DNA from 3 places in the Yersinia enterocolitica subsp. enterocolitica genome. Region 3 is predicted to be linked to each of the others. Evidence: predicted binding sites of a transcription regulator. Region 3 holds the regulator's gene; each other region holds the start of a gene.

Region 1 (4,291 bases), 1.7 Mb from region 3:
ACTGGTAATGGTACCGGCTGTCATTGAACCGCTGACGTTCAATGCTGTACGGCCCATATCAATCAATGGTTCAACAGAGATAAGTAAAGCAACCAGAGTGACCGGTAAGCCCAGTGCTGGCAATACGATTAGTGCTGCGAAGGTCGCGCCACCGCCAACACCAGCAACACCGGCAGAGCTGATAGTGACAATGCCGACCAGTGTGGCAATCCATATTGGGTCTAGCGGGTTTATGCCAACAGTTGGCGCGACCATTACGGCCAACATCGCAGGATAAAGCCCGGCACAACCGTTCTGGCCGATAGTCGCCCCGAAGGATGCTGAGAAGCTGGCGATAGATTCTGGCACACCCAAACGGCGGGTTTGTGCTTCTACATTCAACGGGATACTGGCGGCACTGGAGCGGCTGGTAAATGCAAAGGTCAGCACCGGCCAGACTTTACGGAAGAATTTCAACGGGTTGATACCGGTGAAAGACAACAGCACGCCGTGTACCACAAACATAATCGCCAGGCCGAGATAAGAAGCCACCACGAAGCTACCCAGCTTGATGATGTCTTGAATATTAGAACCAGCAACCACTTTAGTCATCAATGCCAATACGCCGTAAGGGGTCAGTTTCATCACCAGACGTACCAGCTTCATCACCCAGGCTTGCAGCGTGTCGATAGCCACCAGCACACGTTGGCCTTTCGCAACATCATCTTTCAGTAATTGCAGGGAAGCTATTCCCAGGAATGTAGCAAAGATAACCACACTGATGATTGAGGTTGGGCTAGCGCCAGTTAAATCAGCAAACGGATTTTTCGGGATAAAGGACAACACTAACTGTGGAACCGTCAGGTCAGTCACTTTGCCAAGATAATTGCTTTCGATAGCACTCAAACGCGCTGATTCTTGTGTTCCTTGTACCAAGCCATCGGCAGTTAAGCCAAACAGGTTGGTGACCAAGACACCTACCAGTGCCGCGATTAAAGTGGTGAATAGTAATGTACCAATGGTCAATACACTGATTTTACCCAGAGATGCGGCGTTATGCAGTTTGGCGACGGCGCTCAGGATAGAGGCAAATACCAGTGGCATAACAATCATTTGTAGTAATTGCACATAGCCATTACCCACGATATTAAACCAAGTGATAGACTCTTTTAGTACTGGATTGTCTGCGCCATAGACCCATTGCAGGCCCAGACCAAAGAGTACGCCCAGCCCCAGACCTACCAAGACTTTCTTGGACAGACTCCATTGTTTATGCCGGGTTTGTGCCAATAGTAATAGCAGTGCCACAAATAACAGCACATTAATCACAAGCGGTAGGTTCATCCCCAAATCTCCAAATTATTATTTTAAATACTGGCTGCATATTCTAATTCTATTTTTGTTCAGAATAGAGCCAGGCACAGTCAACTGTGCAATTAGCTGTGTATGTTAGCAGTTCCTAAGAAGGGCTACTTATATCCAAAAAGAATGTTATATAAATTTTTGCCATGATTTGTATGGAATATATACAATTTGACGATTGTTTACCCATTAAAGTGTGATCACAATCTAAAATTTTTCAATTGTTCCATATAGGATAGCAGGGGGATCGTGGTATCAGTTTGCCAATAGACGGAAAAACAAACTAATAGAACACATAATACGCGTTCTAATTGATTACCTTTTTGTGGACGCAATAGTGGAATAGTAAAACGCCAACGGCATGGCCATAAGAGCGGTACACCCGCCGGTGTAATCATATCGGCCAACAGATGACTGAAATAGCCAACAATCATCGCGTGGAATGCATCTGCGGGAATTATCCAGTCGCGAGAAATATCCATTTGAAATAGTGCGATACCACCAATGACGGCCAACAGGCTATGAGTGAACCCCCGATGGCCAAATGCCCGGGCTATAGGTGTTGATATCCACTTTAGTCGCTGACCAAGGATTGATTTGGGGTGATCGATATCTGGCAGCAAGGAGGTTAACAGGGCGCCAGGGATAATATGCCACCAATCGCCATGTGCCAGTTCAGGCGTGAGGCCGACTTTTTTGGCAAAAATAACGCAGGCGACAGAAAAAATAAGGTGTCCTTCCCCTGTCATACTTGAATTCCGAATCTGTAGCTGTTGATTTATCCAGTATATGAGATTTTTAATGACATGAATAGCCGTTACGCTGTAACTAAATGTCTCATTTTACGTGCAATAAGAAAGAGTAAGCTAACCTGAGGCTTTGTAATGTAAACATCGGGCTTTGGGCTGAAATAGTGGGGTTAGATCTCGAAGGTGACAGCGCTACCATCACACTAACAAAAAGACAGAGCGAAAAAAGGGGAAAAGTGACCGGGAGTCAGCTTTTCCCCAAAGTAATACGGGTATGGGCATAATTAACAAATAATGATGAGGGTACTAATAACTACAGGTTCACCAACGACAACACATCTATTACAAAGTCAGAACTTAGAAGCTGTACTGCACACCAACACGGTAACGAGTTTGACGCTCATCTGTGGTTTTGCTGCCAGCAACGTTGCCGATGGCAACATATGGCTTCCAGTTTTTATCCCATTTGTATGCGACTTTCACATCATGACTCCACTCTTCTTTCTCTTTATTGGCCAGAATTTCGTCTTCGGATTTCTTGTAGTTCAATTCATATTCTGCTGAATAGTTTTTCAAGAAGTTGTAGGCAAACAACATAGTGAACTCGTGGCCTTTCTCTGTTGCTTTAGTCTGAGCCGGCTGGTTACGCTTGTAATATGGGCGATAACGCAGTGATGTTGAGAAGTCATCAGTAAATGACACTTTACCGCGCAGGTAAGGGCGGTAGTTATTAGAATCAGAAGAAGACTCTAATGAGAAACCAGGCTCCAACTGGAATGTTTTATTGAACTGATAAACATAACTGGCAACGACTTCGGTGCCATTACTCACTTGTTCATTGAAAGGTTTATTTGGTGTGGTATCAGAGCTGTGCTGGCCCCATTTACCTTCTAATGACAAACCAAAGCCATTAGCAAAACGGTTGGAAATCAGTAAACGATCTTTGTGATCAGATTTACTTGTATCTTTCATTTCGTGCCGGTAGTCAATTGTTGTTGCAACAGAACTAAAGCTGATTACAGATGCCACTGCCAGAGTCAGTAATTTAAATTTCATTTTTATATAATCCCAGGGTTATGGTTATTTAAATCAAAAGTCATTAACAAATCTATAAAAAATCAACATACGAATGAAAAACAATTCCATCAACAAAGAAACAATGTTTCATTTATTGTGAATGCATATTCTATTTATATTAATAAATATTTATGTGATCCAGATCTGTCTTAATGATTCTTTTTTTAAACATATATTAAATTGTGATGTCTGTCTGGTTATTATTTTATGGCTATAAAACAAAAGAACCCCGCCAAATTAATGGCAGGGTTTAATAGATACTTAAGTTAAATTAATTTAATTTATTAACGCATAGCGCGTTTCAGAATACGATCACCTTGTTTGTTAAAGTATTCTGCAGTTTCTTGCACGGTCTTCTGGCCATAATCGATATATTGAATTGCATCACCGAACAGTGAAACAATTTGCGGGTCATCAAAGTATGGTGAAGTTGTCATTTTATGCGGCAATTCCAGAGCCATATTTAAACCGGCAACAGAAGGATCTTCATCTTTAATTACGCCACTGGCACGCAATTGAGTTACCGCGGTAGCACTCAATGGTACGCCACGCTCCAGACCTAATGCTTCAACCCCTTCTTTACTGTTAAGTAAGAAGTTGATTAACATCGCACTTTCTTGTGGATGCTTAGTTGATTTACCAATGGAAAGCATCTGTGCTGGTTTAAAGAATAAACCGGCATCTTTTGCTCCTGGCAACATCGGATATGGACCAAGCACCAATTTGGCAGGTTTGGTCAGGTTATCGGAATACTTGGTTATGGTGGAGTTCCACATATAAGTACCCGCCCACTCACCATTAATCCACGGCTTCATTTCATACATATTGCTCTTGCCGAATGAAGCATAGTATTTGGTGGATGGCATAACATGATTATCTACCATGGTTTTATACATGGTAAAGAACTCAACCCACTGCTCAGGCGAATAAGCAAATTTCTTATTAGCTTCATCAATAGTAGGAATGTTATACTTTTGTGTCATATAAGAGCGGATTAACGCTAAAGTATCCTGATGCTCTAATACCACTGGATAATATTGGTCACCCAGTTTTTCTTTAAATACTTTACCTGCCGCAAGTAACTCATCCCAAGTTTTAGGATATTCTAAGCCAGCTTTAGCCCA
Region 2 (4,291 bases), 1.4 Mb from region 3:
TGCGCATGTCCGTTGTACTCTGCGTGGGCTATGCGTTTATTCAGCTTACTGGCATGCGTCATGGTTATTGGATCTTGCTGACCAGCCTTTTTGTCTGCCAGCCCAACTACAATGCGACGAGACGCCGCCTCGCGCTGCGCATTATTGGCACCTTGGCAGGTATCCTTATTGGGCTACCCATCCTTTATTTTGTGCCGTCTATTGAGGGTCAGTTAATCCTGATTGTCATTACTGGCGTACTCTTTTTTGCTTTCCGCAATGTTCAGTATGCTCATGCAACGATGTTCATTACTTTGTTGGTTTTACTCTGTTTTAACTTACTTGGGGAAGGATTTGAGGTTGCCGCACCGCGGGTGTTTGACACGCTACTTGGTTGCGCTATTGCCTGGGTCGCAGTGAGTTTTATCTGGCCTGACTGGAAATTCCGCCAACTTCCTGCCGTGGTTCACAGGACACTAAATGCAAATTGCCGTTATCTGGATGCTATTTTAGTGCAATATTATCAAGGTAAAGATAACAGCTTGCCCTACCGTGTTGCCCGGCGTGATGCACATAATTGCGATGCTGAATTGGCCTCTGTTATTTCAAATATGTCAGCGGAGCCAAAGAATGACAAAGAGACTCAGGAAGCAGCATTTCGTTTACTTTGCCTCAACCACACCATGCTGAGTTATATTTCTGCATTAGGTGCTCACCGTGAAAAACTGACCAATACTGCCACGTTGAATTTACTCGATGATGCTATTTGTTATGTTGAAGGTGCTCTTGAACAAGAACAACCCGACAGTACAAAAATGACACAAGTATTAGCGGGCTTATTAACCCGGCTACAGAGCTGTAATCCTGAGCCGGAGAGCAAAGATCAACTGGTTTTACAACAAATTGGCTTATTGCTCGAATTATTACCTGAGCTTAGTGAACTTAATAAACGCATTGGTCAAGCTGACTAATGAAATCTCGGGCCAGTTTCCATCAATGGCCCTTCTCTATATTGTTTCATATTGCGCGACATCAGCCGGCTGAATGTGCATTTCAAACCATTCAATTAGCTCGCTACGCATCATTAGCGGCAACACCGCACAATGGTGGCCACTTATCGCGCCAGCCAGAGCCAATAATACATTGACGCCTAATGTGCGCCGTAACGTACGTAACTTCAGATAACAACGCTTAGCCCCCTCAAGCTTCAGCTCTGCCGCACTCTGAATACCGACTTTCCATAGTAGCCGTTCGAGGCTGGCACTAAGATTGGGTAAATCCTTCAAACGAACCGGGGGATTTTTTTTACTTAAAACTTCGGATTTAGCCCCTTGATATGACTGTTTTGCAAAGTGGCGCAATGCAAGATCATCGTCCCACAATGCCGAGTCAACCCAATAATAACGCAGTGAAACAGGAAGACCGCGTTTAGCATAAACAAGATTAACCATCCCTCTGGTGCGGAATAAATTTTCAACCAAATCATTAGCACGTAGATACAACTCCCCTTCCGAAACTACGGCAAACATAATGTTATTGGCTAACAGGCCATAACCACCAAATTGTGAGCGGACTGTGATTTGGCCCAAAAAATCAAAACGACACCGAGCCTGCATTATCTTGTTTTCTGATACTTTTTTCATCACTACTCCTTTAGTAAAAATCCTATCCAACGTCCCTTTTTAGTTGCAATAAGTGTAAGAGGAACAGCTAATTAGAAAATACGCAATATGGATAACTGAGCCAAACACAAAATCAACTTTTGCGTATTTACATCGCAATAATGCGAAGCGTCTTGTAAAAATTTAGTTGATCTTCGAACAAACAGTGACTACTGTATATACATACAGGACACCACAGGCGAGGTTCATCATGCGTACTCAATCACTAAAACCTTATAATGCTAATTATCATTCTCTTATTACCCGTGACGCACAGGAAAGAGTTGATGCACCAACCGATAGTGGCCTTATCAGTGAACTTGTGTACAGTGAAAATCAGCCTGCGGTAGCACAATTACTGCTTCCTTTATTACAACAGCTCGGTAAACAGTCCCGGTGGCTCTTGTGGCTGACCCCACAACAGAAATTGAGTCGTTTGTGGTTACAGCAATCAGGTTTACCAATGAGTAAAGTCGTTCAGGCGAGGCAGATCAATCCATTATCCACTGTTGATGCCATGGAAAAGGCGTTGTTGACGGGAAATTACAGTGTTGTTCTTGGATGGCTACCCGAATTGTCAGAAAATGACCGCATTAGATTGCGTATGGCAGCAAAGTTAGGGAATGCTTATGGGTTTGTTATGCGTCCTCTGAATGAGACAAAACTCGATCAAGGACAGTGCGCAACGTTAAAAATTCATTCTTCTTTGTATCATTAAGTAAATTTAGGATTTATCCCATGAATTATTACAATATTTAGGGCTTACTCCTGCAAAATCAGCATAAAGCGAGTCAGAATGCGGCTTGCGGCGGAAAATAAGGTCTAGGAAATACTACATTTCACTGCTAAATCGTTAAAGATTATGCACTATTTCGCTTTTTTTTCAGCCGGTTTATCACATCACACTTGTAACTTTCTCACCACGTTGTAGACTTTACATCGCCAAGGTTGCTCTAAAACGCCAAATTATACTGGCAGCGTGATTAACGGGAGCGTTAAAACCTTGACGAAGAATTTTAACCAAGGGCTTAGCTTTTAAAGCTCATTGCCTATTTGGATGATAACGAGGCGTAAAATGAAAAAGACAGCTATCGCATTAGCAGTGGCACTGGCTGGTTTCGCTACAGTAGCGCAAGCCGCACCGAAAGATAACACCTGGTACACCGGTGGTAAACTGGGCTGGTCTCAGTATCAAAATACTGGCACTGGCGGTATCTATGGCGACCAAGGCAATGACGGTCCAACTCATAAAGACCAATTAGGTGCTGGTGCGTTCTTGGGTTACCAAGCAAACCAATACCTGGGCTTTGAAATGGGATACGACTGGCTTGGCCGTATGCCTTACAAAGGCGACGTTCGTAACGGCGACTTTAAAGCACAAGGCGTTCAACTGGCTGCAAAACTGAGCTACCCAATTGCTCAGGATTTGGACCTGTACACCCGTTTAGGTGGTATGGTTTGGCGTGCAGACTCAAGCGCGTTTGACGCAGCTACTGGCGACCGTCAAAACAACCATGATACCGGTGTTTCTCCACTGGTAGCACTGGGTGCTGAATACGCATGGACCAAAAACTGGGCAACCCGTATGGAATACCAATGGGTTAGCAACATCGGTGATAAAGCTACCGTTGGTGCTCGTCCAGACAACGGCATGCTAAGCGTAGGTGTTTCTTACCGTTTCGGTCAGGAAGATGCAGTAGCTCCAATTGCTCCGGCTCCAGCTCCAGCTCCAGTTGTTGATACCAAGCGTTTCACACTGAAATCTGACGTGCTGTTTGCTTTCAACAAATCAACGTTGAAACCAGAAGGCCAGCAAGCTCTGGACCAACTGTATGCACAACTGAGCTCTATCGATCCTAAAGATGGTTCTGTAGTGGTTCTGGGCTTCGCTGACCGTATCGGCCAACCAGCTCCTAACTTAGCTCTGTCTCAGCGTCGTGCTGACAGCGTGCGTGATTACCTGGTTTCTAAAGGTATCCCTGCTGACAAAATCACCGCTCGCGGTGAAGGCCAAGCTAACCCAGTTACAGGCAACACCTGTGACAACGTGAAACCACGTGCTGCTCTGATTGAGTGCCTGGCACCAGATCGTCGCGTAGAGATCGAAGTTAAAGGCTACAAAGAAGTTGTAACTCAGCCACAGGCTTAAGTTTACTGCTTCCGTAAAAAACCCCGCATTGCGGGGTTTTTTTTATCGTGAAATTAAGAAAATCGAATCAAATCACATTTTCTTAATTTCACTATTTCTGCCGTGTTGATATTGATTCATATCCGTGCGGTTCAAACATCTTTACCAAGAATATCTTGCAAGTCCTGCTTCAACGACGACATCTGATTCTGATACTTCTCTTTACGTTCCGCATCTTCAATTAACTGAACAACTGTCTCTGACAGTGTATTACCTCGACGCCTTGCCAAGGCGGCTAAACGCTGCCACACCAGAAACTCCAGATCGATTGATTTCTTGCGAGTATGTTGATGTTCCGCATTAAAATGGCGCTTACGTCTGGCGCGGATAGTCTGCTTCATCCGGGTAGCGAGCTGCATATTCATATGCGTATCAATCCACTCCAACACCTTCACGGGTTCACTTTCCAACTTCATCAGTTGCTCAACAGCATCCTGAGCCGCACTGTTTTCTATATGACGAG
Region 3 (4,291 bases):
CCAGCCCCTGGTGATAAAGGACATAGGAGAGCAGCAGGTAATCCATGTGGCTGCGGTGGCAAGGTACATAGACGATTTCATGACCATCTTGCGCCAACTGCCGTACACGTTCTGCATTATGGACGTTAATCCCTTGATACAAGCGGTTCCACGTCCAGCTCAAAACCCTATCCGACAGACGCACCGCTTCATAAGAGAAGTCGGCAGCAATTTCTTCCATCAGCGTTATGGCGTTTTGCTGTGCTTTCTCATGGGAGATTTTCTTGGTGCGAGCTTCATCGGCAACCGCTTTTTCAATCGCCTTGGAGGTTAACAGCTTCTTGAACAGGTCTTGACGTGCCGGTAGGCTCGGGCCAACCGCAGCCAAACGCTGACGCGAGAAGTGCATCCGCGCTACGCGTGCCAATTTATGGGCAATCGTTTTATCTGTACCATGCTCACTGGCCATCCGGCGTAGTGAAACCGTGGTGGAGAAACGCACAAAGCTATCGCGACCCAGCCACAATACTGCAAAGAATTTCTGCACGCCGTTCAGTACGCGCAGATGTGGCGTACCGTGGCCTTCGCGCCCTGGAGAGCGGCCAAACATCACCGACACCGGCAGCATTTGAATATCCAGCTCCGGGTTGTTGCGATGCAGATCGAGATAATCGTGGAATATTTTTACCGATTCCTGCTTCGGGGCGTAGTAGCGAAACACCCTTGGGCCGTTATCGATAAAGACATGGCTGGGAAGTTGCACGCCATCGATTTCCAATGGAATCAATGGGTCGGGCAAATCCTGTGCCTGACACTGCGCTCGCAAAGTCAGTAAATCAGCCTTAGAATTGTAAGGCAAAACGTACAGAATAGGACGAGACGGGTCTAACCCTAACTCAGTCACAGGATCTGCCGGAATAACCTTGCTCTTTACCAACAGTTTAAGTGGTAAATTCAATAACTTATAATATATTTTACGCCAACCTGACATAACTACATGAAGCCTCTTGTTAGCAATTCGTCGCAAGGATACCAGAAACTGGTTTTGAGATCTGTGGTGATGAGACAACAGAAAGCGGCAAAAATCATCATTAACTTAAGATAAAGGCAATAAAAATGGCAAATCAGTCAACAGGATTAACCCGAATCTATAAAGCCGCTGGTTATTCTGTGAAAGGTTTAACCGCAGCCTGGAAAAATGAAGCCGCGTTTCGTCAGGAAGCAGTGGCTGCCATACTCGCTATCATACTGGCCTTCTGGCTGGATGTAGATGCCACAGCACGCATTTTATTGGTTGCGAGTGTGGTGTTAGTCATCATTGTTGAAGTCATCAATAGTGCTATTGAAGCGGTGGTGGACCGCATCGGCAGCGAACTCCACGAACTATCAGGTCGGGCCAAAGATATGGGATCTGCTGCCGTGTTTCTGGCCATTTTGTTGGCGCTATTTATATGGGTAACCGTGCTCTGGCAACATGTCGGCTAAGAATGAGATAAACATCGCTGTGGATGTAAACAGTGATTAATCCCTGTTTTTATTCACTCTTTGGTTCCCAATACCCGCTTACCTGTATATACTCACAGCAAGACTGTATAAACAAACAGGGGGCGGAATGAAAGCACTTACTACCAGACAGCAAGAGGTTTATGACCTTGTGCGCGATCACCTAGCGCAAACAGGTATGCCACCGACCCGTGCCGAAATTGCGCAGCGTCTGGGGTTTCGCTCTCCTAACGCCGCTGAAGAGCATTTAAAAGCACTGGCCCGTAAGGGCGTTATCGAGATTGTCTCCGGCGCTTCTCGCGGTATCCGTCTATTGATGGAAGAAGAAGATGGTTTACCACTGATTGGTCGGGTTGCCGCAGGGGAGCCACTGTTAGCGCAGCAGCATATTGAGGGGCACTATAAAGTTGATCCCTCCATGTTTAAGCCGAGTGCGGATTTCCTGTTGCGGGTAAATGGAATGTCGATGAGAGATATCGGTATTCTGGACGGCGACTTACTGGCAGTACATAAAACTCAAGATGTGCGTAATGGGCAAGTAGTTGTTGCGCGTATTGATGATGAAGTAACGGTAAAACGCTTGAAAAAACAAGGTAATATCGTACAACTTCTGCCAGAAAATAGTGAGTTTCAGCCGATTGTAGTCGATCTGCGTGAACAAAGTTTCACTATTGAAGGTCTGGCCGTTGGTGTCATCCGTAATGGCGACTGGATCTGATTTTCGCGTTTATCTATATACCCTTCATTAAGAAGGGTATATAAAGAATTTTACTCCTTTCATATTTAATTCAATCTAGTTTGAGAACATTCCGATAATAAGTTATTACTTGCTGTTTTAACTGAATATTACGAGGTTTTCCTTTCTGTTTATTTCTCAAGTTGCAGTCATTAATACTAATCTGACTTTAATTATCAGTATCCTCTGCTATAGTTATTCATACGGTAAGCGAAGCAACAAGTTATTATATTTTAAATTATTTACCGTGTTGAATTAAATAAACTGACTAATCCCAAGGTAACGGAGATATTATGAATAAAGATCAAGCCGACGGTAACTGGAAGCAGTTTAAAGGTAAAGTGAAAGAGAAATGGGGCAAGCTGACCGATGATGACCTGACAGTCATTGAAGGCAAGCGTGACCAGCTGGTAGGGAAAATCCAGGAGAAATACGGCTATCAGAAAGAGCAAGCCGAGAAAGAAGTGAAGGCCTGGGAAGATCACAGCAAATATCGCTGGTAGCAGCGTTAAACGGAATTAAACTGATATCGATATAAATATATCTGGCCTTTAGTTTTATAGAATAATCATATTATTCAATAACCATTCTTTTTTTATATTTTTTAAAATTCAAATGAGTGGTGACTTTAATAATTAATAATATTCTATAGGTATTCTATTTATATCGAGTTGACACAAGGAGGTGTCTTGTTTTACTTAAAGCCCATCCATATTTTCTACGGTTCTAATTCAGCTCATATTTATCCTGCCGCCTATCTGACGACAGTCTACTTTTACCACGAGATACTATTTCTTCTTTGTCACAATAGAATGGTCGTGATCACAATGATCATGGCTTTCGCATGCTTCAACTTCCCCACATTCCGCACATAAACCATGAGCTTCAACCACAGTATGGCGCAGGGTAAAGCCCGATTGTTTGGCCAGTTGCGCCAGAGATTCTTCGATACCAACAGTTGTCCGTTCAGTCACTATCTTGCAGCGATCGCAGATAAATAATGCCGAAGTATGAGTTGGCTCTTCAAAATGATGGCACAACACATAGCTGTTTGCTGATTCAACACGGTGAATAAACCCCTGCTCAAGCAAGAAATCCAATGCACGATAGACTGTTGGCGGTTTAGCTTGTGGTTCAGAAACACGCAGTAAATCCAACAGATCATAAGCACTGATCGCACCAGGTTGTTGCGCCATCAAACGCAAGACTTCAAGACGTTGCGGTGTCAGCCGGACGTTTCGTTGTTGGCACAGGCTTTCAGCCTGAGCAAGCAGCTTTTCCTGATTGATAGGGTTCATCATGTACATCCCGCAGCATTTGAATGGTATCGATTTTATCATATTTACAGCTAATCGCCGATAGATGAAAAAAATGGGATGTCGTGGAGTGTCACAACTTTAGCAAGTTGCAGCAGCTAGCCGCGGATTGCCATATGTTGAGCTACAACTATCACTCAGGCCGCCATCGTAAAGTTCTATGGTATAATCACAAATTCCTTCCCATTGTTTGGTTTGCTCAATGAGTAATATCAATGGGTAATTGATGCAGCCATAACCGATGAAACTACAGTAAATGTACCAAGCTCAGACTTTTTCCAGCACTCAGGCCGATAAGCCACATTACCCCCTGCAACGTTTCTCCGTCGCGCCGATGCTCGATGGGACGTACTAACAATAAATATCAGTAAGTTACAAATTCACGGGGTGCTATTGGGGTGCTGGTGGTCTAAGTTTTTCAACACCATCAATATTATTTGATCCGCGCCAACTCTGTTTTTGCTTCCCCGCGCCGCTTATCAATAAAGTCCGCTAAATCGTTAACGTGCACCATTCTGGGAGCCTTTTGTGAGTCACCGATACGGAAGGTGGGAACCGGCAGATCACCAGCGCCAGCTTTCTTATCTGCTGTTGCAGGCTTCATACCGAAATACCGCTCAGCAATATCGGACAGCGGGATCGTTGATGTTTCAAACTCAGCCATTAACAAAAATGTTGTATTCATACATACCCCACACTGTTTATTTAAAGGCCCGCCGCACACAGGCCGTGACTAAAATTATTCTGCTGCTGGTGG

The links. The regulator LexA, encoded in region 3, represses DNA repair genes until DNA is damaged. The targets are predictions, from matches to a motif close to TNCTGTATGTACATACAGNA.
Region 1: FGL26_RS05840 (metal-dependent hydrolase) is a predicted target of LexA. The motif match lies at 2,110-2,129, and genes of this name have one in related genera.
Region 2: sulA (SOS-induced cell division inhibitor SulA) is a predicted target of LexA. The motif match lies at 1,812-1,831, and genes of this name have one in related genera.

What each region holds. Positions count from the first base shown of each region.
Region 1 is NZ_LR590469.1:1,243,798-1,248,088, reverse strand. It holds gene FGL26_RS05845 (L-cystine transporter) at 1-1,323, opposite strand, end outside; gene FGL26_RS05840 (metal-dependent hydrolase) at 1,542-2,090, opposite strand; gene FGL26_RS05830 (oligogalacturonate-specific porin KdgM family protein) at 2,448-3,146, opposite strand; gene FGL26_RS05825 (ABC transporter substrate-binding protein) at 3,452-4,291, opposite strand, start outside.
Region 2 is NZ_LR590469.1:1,503,296-1,507,586, forward strand. It holds gene yccS (YccS family putative transporter) at 1-950, shown strand, start outside; gene FGL26_RS07225 (TfoX/Sxy family DNA transformation protein) at 987-1,622, opposite strand; gene sulA (SOS-induced cell division inhibitor SulA) at 1,852-2,358, shown strand; gene ompA (porin OmpA) at 2,716-3,789, shown strand; gene matP (macrodomain Ter protein MatP) at 3,921-4,291, opposite strand, start outside.
Region 3 is NZ_LR590469.1:2,915,568-2,919,858, reverse strand. It holds gene plsB (glycerol-3-phosphate 1-O-acyltransferase PlsB) at 1-970, opposite strand, end outside; gene FGL26_RS13980 (diacylglycerol kinase) at 1,096-1,464, shown strand; gene lexA (transcriptional repressor LexA) at 1,592-2,200, shown strand; gene FGL26_RS13970 (CsbD family protein) at 2,512-2,721, shown strand; gene zur (zinc uptake transcriptional repressor Zur) at 3,007-3,516, opposite strand; gene FGL26_RS13960 (pyocin activator PrtN family protein) at 3,968-4,219, opposite strand; gene FGL26_RS21695 (hypothetical protein) at 4,274-4,291, opposite strand, start outside.